3 regions of the Janthinobacterium sp. DSP2-3-3 genome follow, and region 3 is predicted to be linked to each of the others. Evidence: predicted binding sites of a transcription regulator. Region 3 holds the regulator's gene; each other region holds the start of a gene.

Region 1 (3,275 bases), on a different contig from region 3:
GATCACGGGCAGGATGATGAATTGCGGCAAGATCACGCCCTTGATGATTTCATTGGCCAGCTGGGCACGCTTTTCCAGCGTCTCGGCCACTTGCACCAGCGCGCGGCCCGGTTCGTCGTCGGTACTGGACGGCATGTCGAGATAGCTGAACGCCACGCGCACGGGCGTGCCGTGGATGGTGTCGTTGCGAAACAGCACCATGCCGCTGCGGTATTTGTCGGGGTCTTGCGGCGGCGGCAAGTCGCGGTCGCCGTCGAGGTATTCGCCGTGCCCGCCCACCACCAGGTAATACAGGGTGTCGACATCGTCGCCGCGCAGGAAGTCGCGGCCCTTGTTACTGCTGTTCTTATCCGGCACGCGGCGCAGCATCGCGCCGTCGGCTTGCTTGACCTGTTGCGTCAGCACGGTCACGCTGTCTTCCAGCGCATGGTCGAACGGTTGATTGGCGATGCCCTTGGCCACCAGATAGGTGATGGCGATGCTCATCGGCCATAGCAGCAGCAAGGGCGCCAGCATCCAGTCGAGGATTTCGCCAAACAGCGAATGCTCGATGGTGTCATCCTGCTCCGTGGTGGGCGGCTCGAACCAGTCGTCGTCGTCCGCCTCGTCCGCTGGCGCTTCGCGCGCCTTCACTTGCTGGCGGGTCCGCTGGCCGGGCTTGCTGACTCGCCCGCTTCGGCGTTCAGGCGCGCCGCTTCCGAGTATTTTTCCAGGCAATAGCCGAGGCCGCGCACGGTGGCGATGCGCACGCCGCCCACCTCGATCTTCTTGCGCAAACGGTGCACATACACTTCGATGGCGTTGTTCGACACTTCTTCGCCCCATTCGCACAGGTGGTCGACCAGCTGTTCTTTCGAGACGAGGCGGCCGGTCCGGCCCAGCAAGATTTCCAGCAAGCCCAGTTCGCGCGCCGACAGGTCGAGCATCTGGTCGTTGATGTAGGCGCTGCGCCCCACCTGGTCGTAGCTGAGGGGGCCGTGTTTGATGACGGTGGCGCCACCGCCGGCGCCGCGGCGCGTCAGGGCACGCACTCTTGCCTCCAGTTCCGACAGGGCGAACGGCTTGGCCATATAATCATCGGCACCCAGGTCGAGGCCATTCACGCGTTGTTCGATGGAATCGGCGGCCGTCAGGATCAGCACCGGCAGCAGCGAGGCGCGCGCGCGCAGGCGGCGCAGCACCTCCAGGCCGGACATCTTTGGCAGGCCAAGGTCGAGAATCAGCAGGTCGAATTCCTGGGTGGACAGGGCCGTGTCGGCCTCCTGGCCGGTCTGGACGTAGTCGATCGCATAACCGGACTGGCGCAGCGAGCGGGTCAGGCCATCGGCCAGCACGCTGTCGTCTTCGGCAAGTAAAATACGCATGGTGCACTTCCTATGCTTGCGGCGGTAGAAGTTTGTATTGTGTTTCATTTTCCGCAAGGTAGCGAGTTTTTGTGAAAAACCAGGCTTGTATTGATCTGTTTCAAAACAAATCCACGTTCCGCTTGCATTGATCACTGTTTTTTTATACAGTACTGTCTGTGTAAAGAATTTAACCCACTGGCGCTATCGCAGGCTGCAGGATTCAAATGGATTCGCAACTGTAGAACGGCTGAAAGAACATATGGACGATAAAAAAGCTGTAGTACCCGCATCGGAAAAAGCCAAGGCGCTCGCCGCCGCACTGGCGCAGATCGAGAAGCAGTTTGGCAAAGGTTCGGTCATGCGCATGGATGCCAGCGCGGTGATCGAAGAAGTGCAAGTCGTGTCGACCGGTTCGCTCGGCCTCGATATCGCGCTGGGCGTGGGCGGCTTGCCGCGCGGCCGCGTGGTGGAAATCTACGGTCCGGAATCGTCGGGTAAAACCACCCTGACCCTGCAAACCATTGCTGAAATGCAAAAACTGGGCGGCACTTGCGCCTTTATCGATGCCGAGCACGCGCTGGACGTCGGTTACGCGCAAAAGCTGGGCGTGAACCTGCACGAATTGCTGATCTCGCAACCGGACACGGGTGAGCAGGCGCTGGAAATCTGCGACGCCCTCGTGCGTTCGGGCAGTGTCGACCTCGTCGTCATCGACTCCGTAGCCGCACTGACGCCACGCGCCGAGATCGAAGGCGACATGGGCGATTCCCTGCCAGGCTTGCAAGCGCGCCTGATGTCGCAAGCCCTGCGCAAACTGACCGGTTCTATCAACCGCACGAATACCCTGGTCATCTTCATCAATCAGATCCGCATGAAAATCGGCGTGATGTTCGGCAGCCCGGAAACCACCACGGGCGGCAATGCGCTGAAATTCTACGCCTCCGTGCGCCTGGATATCCGCCGCACCGGTTCGATCAAGTCTGGCGATGAAGTGATCGGCAACGAAACCAAAGTCAAGGTCGTCAAGAACAAGATCGCGCCACCGTTCAAGGAAGCGCACTTCGACATCCTGTACGGCGCCGGCACCTCGCGCGAAGGCGAAATCCTGGATCTGGGCTCAGATGCCAAGATCGTGGAAAAATCCGGTTCGTGGTACAGCTACAACGGCGAACGCATCGGCCAAGGCAAGGACAACGCCCGTGCCTTCCTGCAAGAGCGTCCGGCGCTGGCCCGCGAGATCGAAAACAAGGTCCGCGCTTCGCTGGGCGTGCGCGAACTGCCACCGCTGGCTGCTGAAAAGCCGGAAAAAGCGGATAAAGCCGCTGACAAGGCTGCCAAGGCTGCGGAAGCCAAGCTCGCCGAGTAAGCTGGCAAATCAGCAGGCTAGTCAGCTGTTGCGGCACGGCCAGTTTCGGCTGGCCTTGCCCGCAGCAGGCTGCGGGCGGTTGCGCCGTGGCTTGCTGCGCAAAAGATCTACAATGAATGCCGCCTCGCGCCCATGCGCCAGGCGGCATTTGTGCTTTTGACGGTGTTTTTGAGCGGTGTCTGGCCGGCGTTTGACGGTATATCGCTTGTGTTGATGTGATGGACGATAGGGTGGAATGATGGCAGCGGTACAACTAAGCCTGAAGGGCAGGGCGCTACGCTTTCTGTCGATGCGCGAACACAGCCGCATGGAATTGCGGCGCAAGTTGCAGCGGCATGCGCAGGAGGACGATGATGTGGAAGCCTTACTCGACAGCCTGGAGCAGGCCAACTGGCTGTCGCAGGAGCGTTTTTCTGAATCGCTGATCCATCGCCGCTCGGCCCGTTTCGGCAATAGTCGCATCATGGCGGAATTGCAAAGCCATGGCATTGGTGGCGAGGCGCTGCAGGAACTCAAGGCGGGCCTGGCCGAAGGCGAGACCGCGCGCGCCTGTGAAGTGTGGC
Region 2 (3,275 bases), on a different contig from region 3:
CGGCCACCTCCACATCTCGCGCGACTACCTGATCGGCCAGTGCCGCGTCGTAGCTAACCCTTGCGGCTACAGGACGCGTAGCGGCACGCCGCAAAATCCCCAGTTCAACCCGAACTTCATCGTCGAACTGCCGGCCCGCTAATCATCAGGTTTGAGGCGGCCCGCCAGCCATTGCTGCAGGCGGTGCTTGCCGGCCCGGCGCGCCGCCCGTGGCGATGCCTCCGACTGGTGCGCGCCGGCGCCGCCGCGCAGCCTGGCGGCCGCCACCAGCGGGTTGCGCGGCTTGGATACAGGCTTGAGCTTGAGCTTGATCTTCATGTCTTCTCCTCTCAGCCCTTGATGCAAACGACCTGGCGCAAGGTATGCACCACTTCCACCAGATCGCTCTGATGCGCCATGACGGCGTCGATATCTTTATACGCGGCCGGGATTTCGTCGACCACGCCACCATCCTTGCGGCACTCGATGCCCGCCGTTTGTTCGGCCAGGTCGAAGCGGTTGAAGCGGCGCTTCGCCTCGCTGCGGCTCATGCTGCGCCCCGCCCCGTGCGAGCAGGAACAGAACGACTCCGGGTTGCCCTTGCCGCGCACGATGAAGCTGCGCGCCCCCATGCTGCCGGGGATGATGCCCAGCTCGCCCTGCCGCGCCGAAATGGCGCCCTTGCGCGTCACATACAACTCTTCATTGCCATGCGTTTCGCGCGCGATGTAGTTGTGGTGGCAGTTGATGGCCTCCCCGTCCAGACGGAACGGCGGCGCATGCCGGGCCAGTACGTCGAGCACGCGACGCATCATTTCGCTGCGGTTGAGCAGCGCGTAATCCTGCGCCCAGTCCACCGCTTCCACGTAATCGTCGAACACCGTGGAGCCTTCGCTGACATACGCCAGGTCCGCGTCCGGCAACTGCAACTGGTGGCGCCGCATATCCTTCTGCGCGGCGGCGATGAAATAGCGGCCGATCACGTTGCCGATACCGCGAGAACCAGAATGCAGCATGACCCACACGCGCTGTTCCTCGTCGAGGCAAATTTCAATGAAGTGGTTGCCGCCGCCCAGGGTGCCCGCCTGGCAGATCCACGTGCGCTCGAACTGGCGCAGCATCTTGGCGATGCCGCGGTGACGTTCGACAATGTGCGCCAGGCGGTCGCCGAGGGGCCGCACGGCCCGCACCTGGCGCGAAACTTGCACACGGCTCCATTCGTGCTGCTCGAAACCGACGGGCACTTCCGCTTCGATGGCGCTGCGCAGGCGCGCCAGGTTGTCGGGCAGGTCGCTGGCCATCAGGGTAGTGCGCACGGCGTTCATGCCGCATCCGCTCATACTACATGGTAACTGTTACCAACACTGTTTTACCTATGACGGACGGGTACTGACCGAAGGTAACAAAAATCGGTGCTAACGTAGACAGATGGGACCTTAGAAATGCTCACCAGCGGTATCTAACGCTACGTAACGCTACGATTCGCTCTTCAGATGGGAAATGCGTTGAGAGATTTGTCCATCCAGCTGCTCCATCGTGAGGTAGAAGATGTTGTTGCCTTCGTTGCGGTCGATAGTTCCGTACTTCCTCGGATACTTCAACTGCCACGCATCAAAGCGTCGCCGGAACGTCTGCTCCAGCCGTGACTGGTCTATAGCGAGAACCTTGTTGTCGGCGACGTGGGTGACCGACAATCCGCATTGGAAAATGGCGTTTCATCACCACAAGACAATTTCACTTAGACAGCGGTACTTTTTAGGAATTTAAATCAGGACTGTCTTTTTTCGCCTCATGAATTATACTGTACGCATATACAGTATTTTTTTGTAAGAAATCTTCCAACCCTAACCACGTGACCAAATTCAATGCTGTGCCCACCCCTCATCCAAAGCGATTCCGCTCGCGAGCTGTTGCAACTGCCCCTACAGGATGTATGGCGTGCGAGCGAACTCGCTCTGTCCAGGTCGACGACCTGCACGACCGGTCACGCGGCTTTGGATGCGGAACTGCCAAATGGAGGATGGCCTAGGTCCGCTTTGGTAGAGGTACTGCTTCAACAGGCGGGCATCGGCGAGATGCAGTTGCTCAAACCCGCTCTCGCCAAGTTAGCAACTACGCAACGCATCGCATTGATTCAGCCACCATATCTACCGCACGCCATGACGTGCAAGTCCTGGGGGCTTGTTGACCGCAACTTGCTTTGGCTTCGGCCGAGCAGTTCGGCCGATGCGCTTTGGTCTGCGGAACAAATCTTGAAAAACGGCTCGTGCGGGGCCGTCGTGCTTTGGCAGTCGAACGTCCGCTCAGAATCCTTGAGGCGGTTGAACCTGGCAGCCCAAAGCACAGATACATGGCTATGGCTGATACGGCCGCTTTCCAGCAGTGTCGACTCGTCGCCATCACCGCTTCGAATCGCGCTTCGGCCAGCTTTTGGCGGTGTATCGGTCGACATTATCAAACGTCGGGGGCCTCATTGTGAGAACCCTTTTTTTATACCGCTTGCGGACATGCCCGCTGGTCGTCAGCATCTGGATGTAGACCATGAAATTACTGTTAAGCGTGTACCTTCCACTACTGCCATTAGAAACGCTGCGGCCATCCTGGTCTGAGCCAGGTGCGTATGCAGTAATGCATCAGGAGCAGGTCACGGCGATATCGCCCGATGCCGCGCACAGCGGCGTGCGCTTGGGGATGCGCATTGGCGGCGTATCGGCCATCGCACCTGATACGGTGATACTTGAGCGCAGTCTCGAAAAGGAGGCCTTGGCGCTGGATGCCATCGCTATGGCTCTGTTGCAGTACACCCCAGAGGTAACGCTTCAAGACGACTTCTCTATCCTGATGGATGTGAGCGCCAGCCTGCGTTTGTTCAAAGGGCCGCATGCCATCTGCGGGGCCATAGCTCGCAGTATTGCTGCGCTGGGTTTCACCGCGCGCCTTGGGGCAGCGCCTACCGCGCAAGGAGCGTGGCTGCTTGCCAGGAGTTTTCGCCGCAAAGGTACCGTGTTCCGCCGGCGCGCGTTGACTATGAAATCGCTGGAACGCATGCTCGACAGACTGCCGTGCGGATTGCTGCCTGGCGCCGCGGCATACGACGAATGGCTGGCCGGCATTGGAGCCAAGAACCTCGGCGCATTGCAACGTCTGCCACGCACAGGCCTGCTTCGACGCACTAGCAAAGACCTGCTTGCGGACCTCGACCGAGCTTATGGCCAGGCGCCGGAGATGTTCGAGTGGATTAAGGTACCGTTGACGTTCTCAGAACGGGTTGAGACCTTTGACCGTATCGAACATGC
Region 3 (3,275 bases):
TGCTTGGTCAGCGCTTCAGCGATGTCGAAGTTGGTGACGGAACCGAACAGACGGCCATCAACACCAGCTTTTTGAGCAACTTGAACGGTCAGGCCGCTCAGTTTTTCGCCCTGGGCTTGCGATGCGGCCAGTTTGGCGGCAGCAGCTTTTTCCAGTTCGGCGCGCTTGACTTCGAATTCAGCCACAGCGGTTGCCGTAGCACGACGTGCCAGGCGTTGCGGGATCAGGAAGTTACGTGCGTAACCGTCTTTGACTTTGACGACTTCGCCGAGGTTGCCGACGTTAACAACTTTTTCTAACAGAATGATTTGCATAGTTCTTCTCCAGGAATATCTGACCGATTAAGCGTGGTGCAGATCGGTGTATGGCAGCAGCGCGAGGAAGCGAGCGCGCTTGATTGCGGTGTCAACTTGGCGCTGGTAGTGCGCTTTGGTACCGGTCAGGCGTGCTGGCATGATCTTGCCGTTTTCTTGGACGAAGTCTTTCAGCGTGTCGACGTCTTTGTAGTCGACTTGCTCAACGTGAGCTGCGGTGAAGCGGCAGAACTTCTTGCGTTTGAACAACGGATTTTGCTGTTTGCGTTTTTCTTTAAGCTTGAGCTTATTTTTGTCGAACTTTTTACCGAATGCCATATCAGGCTCCTGTATCTAAAATGCGCTAGTCAAAGTGACTGCACTAAAATCAATGATGTGAAACACCAAACTCTTGCTGTTGCGGCTCTTCCTGGCCAGGAAACCCGTGAACTGATAGACCCCGCCCAAGCTTGCCTGGCTGAACCGGCCTGAAATTTCGCCAGCGGCTAGCGCGGCAACATCAAACTCGGTCAATCGGGCAATCCCTGCTTCCATCTGCTGCGAACTGTGCTGCAATACTGCATTCACAATCGGCAGCCCTGCCGGGGTATAGCGCAATATTTCGCGCTCGGCAATGATGGCGGTGACTTGTAGCTGGTTCAGCGCACGATCCTGGTCAAGAATTAAGCTGCTGCGGCTACTGGAGCGGCTGCTGGTGCTTCGGTGCGGTGGCTTTTGGCCGCGTCTTCGCGTTGTACCGATTTCATCATCGGCGAAGGAGCTGTTTCAGCTTTCTTCATTTTAACGGTCAGGTGACGCAACACGGCATCATTGAATTTGAATGCTGTTTCCAACTCGACCAGGGTCTCGTTGTCGCATTCGATGTTCAGGCAGATGTAGTGTGCTTTAGGCAGCTTTTGGATCGAGTAAGCCATTTGACGGCGGCCCCAATCTTCCACGCGGTGAACCGAACCGCCGCGGGTGGTTACGCTGGCTTTGTAGCGTTCGATCATCGCGGGCACTTGCTCGCTTTGGTCCGGATGGACGATAAAGACTATTTCATAATGACGCATGCAAACTCCTTCAGGTCGGATTAATAATCGCCCACCCCGGCGTCAAGACGGGTGTGGGAAGGTCAGCCGAAGATTATAACCGCCTTTTGCAAACGTTTCAATCATTCTTCAACAAGCGGCCCATGCCCGGGGCCGGCCAGACGCTTTTTCCTGTGCATTCCAGTATTTCACACGAAATTCGCGCAAATAACAGAAATCCCCTTGCATCTCGGGCGATACTGTACAAAAATACAGTCTGTTCATATAGACAGCATTTTAGTATGCACCCACCGCTCATGATCAAGCTGACAGCACGACAAGAACAAATCCTGAACCTGATCAAGGACGCGATTGAAAATACGGGTTTCCCTCCTACCCGTGCTGAAATCGCCAATGAATTGGGTTTCAAATCGGCCAATGCGGCCGAAGAGCATTTGCAAGCCCTGGCCCGCAAGGGCGCCATCGAGATTTCGCCTGGTACCTCGCGCGGCATCCGCCTGATCGGTACGGCGGCGAGTGCGTCCGCCGACATGCTGCCCTCGAAGGTGCCGGCAGCACTGCTGTTGTCGCTGCCGCTGATCGGCCGCGTGGCTGCCGGCTCGCCCATCCTGGCACAGGAAAACCTGGAAGCGAGCTACAACGTGGACCCGGCCCTGTTTTCGGCCAAGCCCGACTTCCTGCTGAAGGTGCGCGGCTGGTCCATGCGCGACGCCGGCATCATGGATGGCGATTTATTGGCCGTCAAGAAAGTCGACAGCGCCAAGAATGGCCAGATCGTCGTCGCCCGCATCGGCGACGAAGTCACCGTCAAGCGCTACAAGAAAACGGGTTCCGTCATCGAACTGCTGCCGGAAAACCCCGACTTCAAGGTCATTACCGTGTCGCCGGAAGATGAATTCGCACTGGAAGGTTTAGCGGTAGGACTGATGCGCAGCTGGCATTAAACGCACAAGCTAAAAAGGGCCGCAACAGCATGACTGTGGCGGCCCTTTTTTATTACCCAGGTGTTTTATGCGTCCAGGGCACTACGGAAATCCTCGAGCAAATCCGCCTCATCCTCGATACCCACCGACACGCGGATCAGCGACTCGGCAATGCCCATGCTGGCGCGCCGCTCTGCGCCCATCTCGTAAAAGATCGTGTGGGCGACGGGAATGACCAGGGTGCGCGTGTCGCCGAGGTTGCTCGCTGGAATGGCCAGGTTCAGGCGGTTCAGGAAATCGAAGCAGTCAATGCCGTCTGTCAGCTCAAAGCTGAACAGGGAACCATAGCTGCGAAACAAGTCCGTCGCCAGCGCGTGCTGCGGGTGCGACGCCAAGCCCGGGTAATGCACGGCAGCCACGCGCGGGTCGGCGGCCAGCATGGTGGCCAGCGCCAGGGCGTTCGAGCAGGTGCGGTCCATGCGCAAGGCCATGGTCTCCGCGCCGACGGCGATATGGTGCGCCGCTTCCGGTCCCAGCGAAGCGCCGAAGTCGCGCAAGGCCTTGGCACGGATTTGCGCGATGCCCCACTGCGCGGGCGCCGCCTTCTTGTAGTTTTCAAAGATATTCGGGTACCGCGTCCAGTCGAACACGCCCGTGTCCGTCAAGCTGCCTCCCAACGCATTGCCGTGGCCGCCGATGGATTTCGTCAACGCATTGACCACCAGCCCCGCGCCCACCGCTTTCGGGCGGAACAGGTACGGCGTCGTCATCGTATTGTCGACGATATACAAGATGCCACGTTCCTTGCACAGCGCGCCAATCTTCGCCAGGTCGGCGATCTGCGTGCGCGGATTGGCGATGGTTTCCACGAACACGATGCGCGTGGCCGGCGTGATGGCGGCGGCCACGTTGGCCACATCGGTGGCATCGACAAACGACACGCCGATGCCCTGCCCCGTCACCGTTTGCCACAGGCTGTTGGTATTGCCAAACAAAAAGGCCGACGA

What was found. Region 3 encodes LexA, which represses DNA repair genes until DNA is damaged. Its sites were predicted from a motif close to ACTGTATNNNNATACAGT; they were not measured.
Region 1: the regulator LexA is predicted to act here: its motif matches at 1,498-1,515, upstream of recA (recombinase RecA).
Region 2: the regulator LexA is predicted to act here: its motif matches at 1,780-1,797, upstream of imuA (translesion DNA synthesis-associated protein ImuA).

The regions. Positions count from the first base shown of each region.
Region 1 covers NZ_JAFCWA010000004.1:81,370-84,644, forward strand. Annotated here, with positions in the region: gene ACP7DE_RS09350 (sensor histidine kinase N-terminal domain-containing protein) at 1-633, opposite strand, end outside; gene ACP7DE_RS09355 (response regulator) at 630-1,364, opposite strand; gene recA (recombinase RecA) at 1,606-2,712, shown strand; gene recX (recombination regulator RecX) at 2,951-3,275, shown strand, end outside.
Region 2 covers NZ_JAFCWA010000008.1:147,172-150,446, forward strand. Annotated here, with positions in the region: gene ACP7DE_RS17350 (metallophosphoesterase family protein) at 1-142, shown strand, start outside; gene ACP7DE_RS17355 (hypothetical protein) at 139-318, opposite strand; gene ACP7DE_RS17360 (RtcB family protein) at 330-1,304, opposite strand; gene ACP7DE_RS17365 (hypothetical protein) at 1,455-1,673, opposite strand; gene imuA (translesion DNA synthesis-associated protein ImuA) at 1,845-2,588, shown strand; gene ACP7DE_RS17375 (Y-family DNA polymerase) at 2,521-3,275, shown strand, end outside.
Region 3 covers NZ_JAFCWA010000001.1:802,820-806,094, forward strand. Annotated here, with positions in the region: gene rplI (50S ribosomal protein L9) at 1-314, opposite strand, end outside; gene rpsR (30S ribosomal protein S18) at 342-632, opposite strand; gene priB (primosomal replication protein N) at 648-956, opposite strand; gene rpsF (30S ribosomal protein S6) at 977-1,366, opposite strand; gene lexA (transcriptional repressor LexA) at 1,642-2,289, shown strand; gene ACP7DE_RS03840 (cystathionine gamma-synthase family protein) at 2,355-3,275, opposite strand, start outside.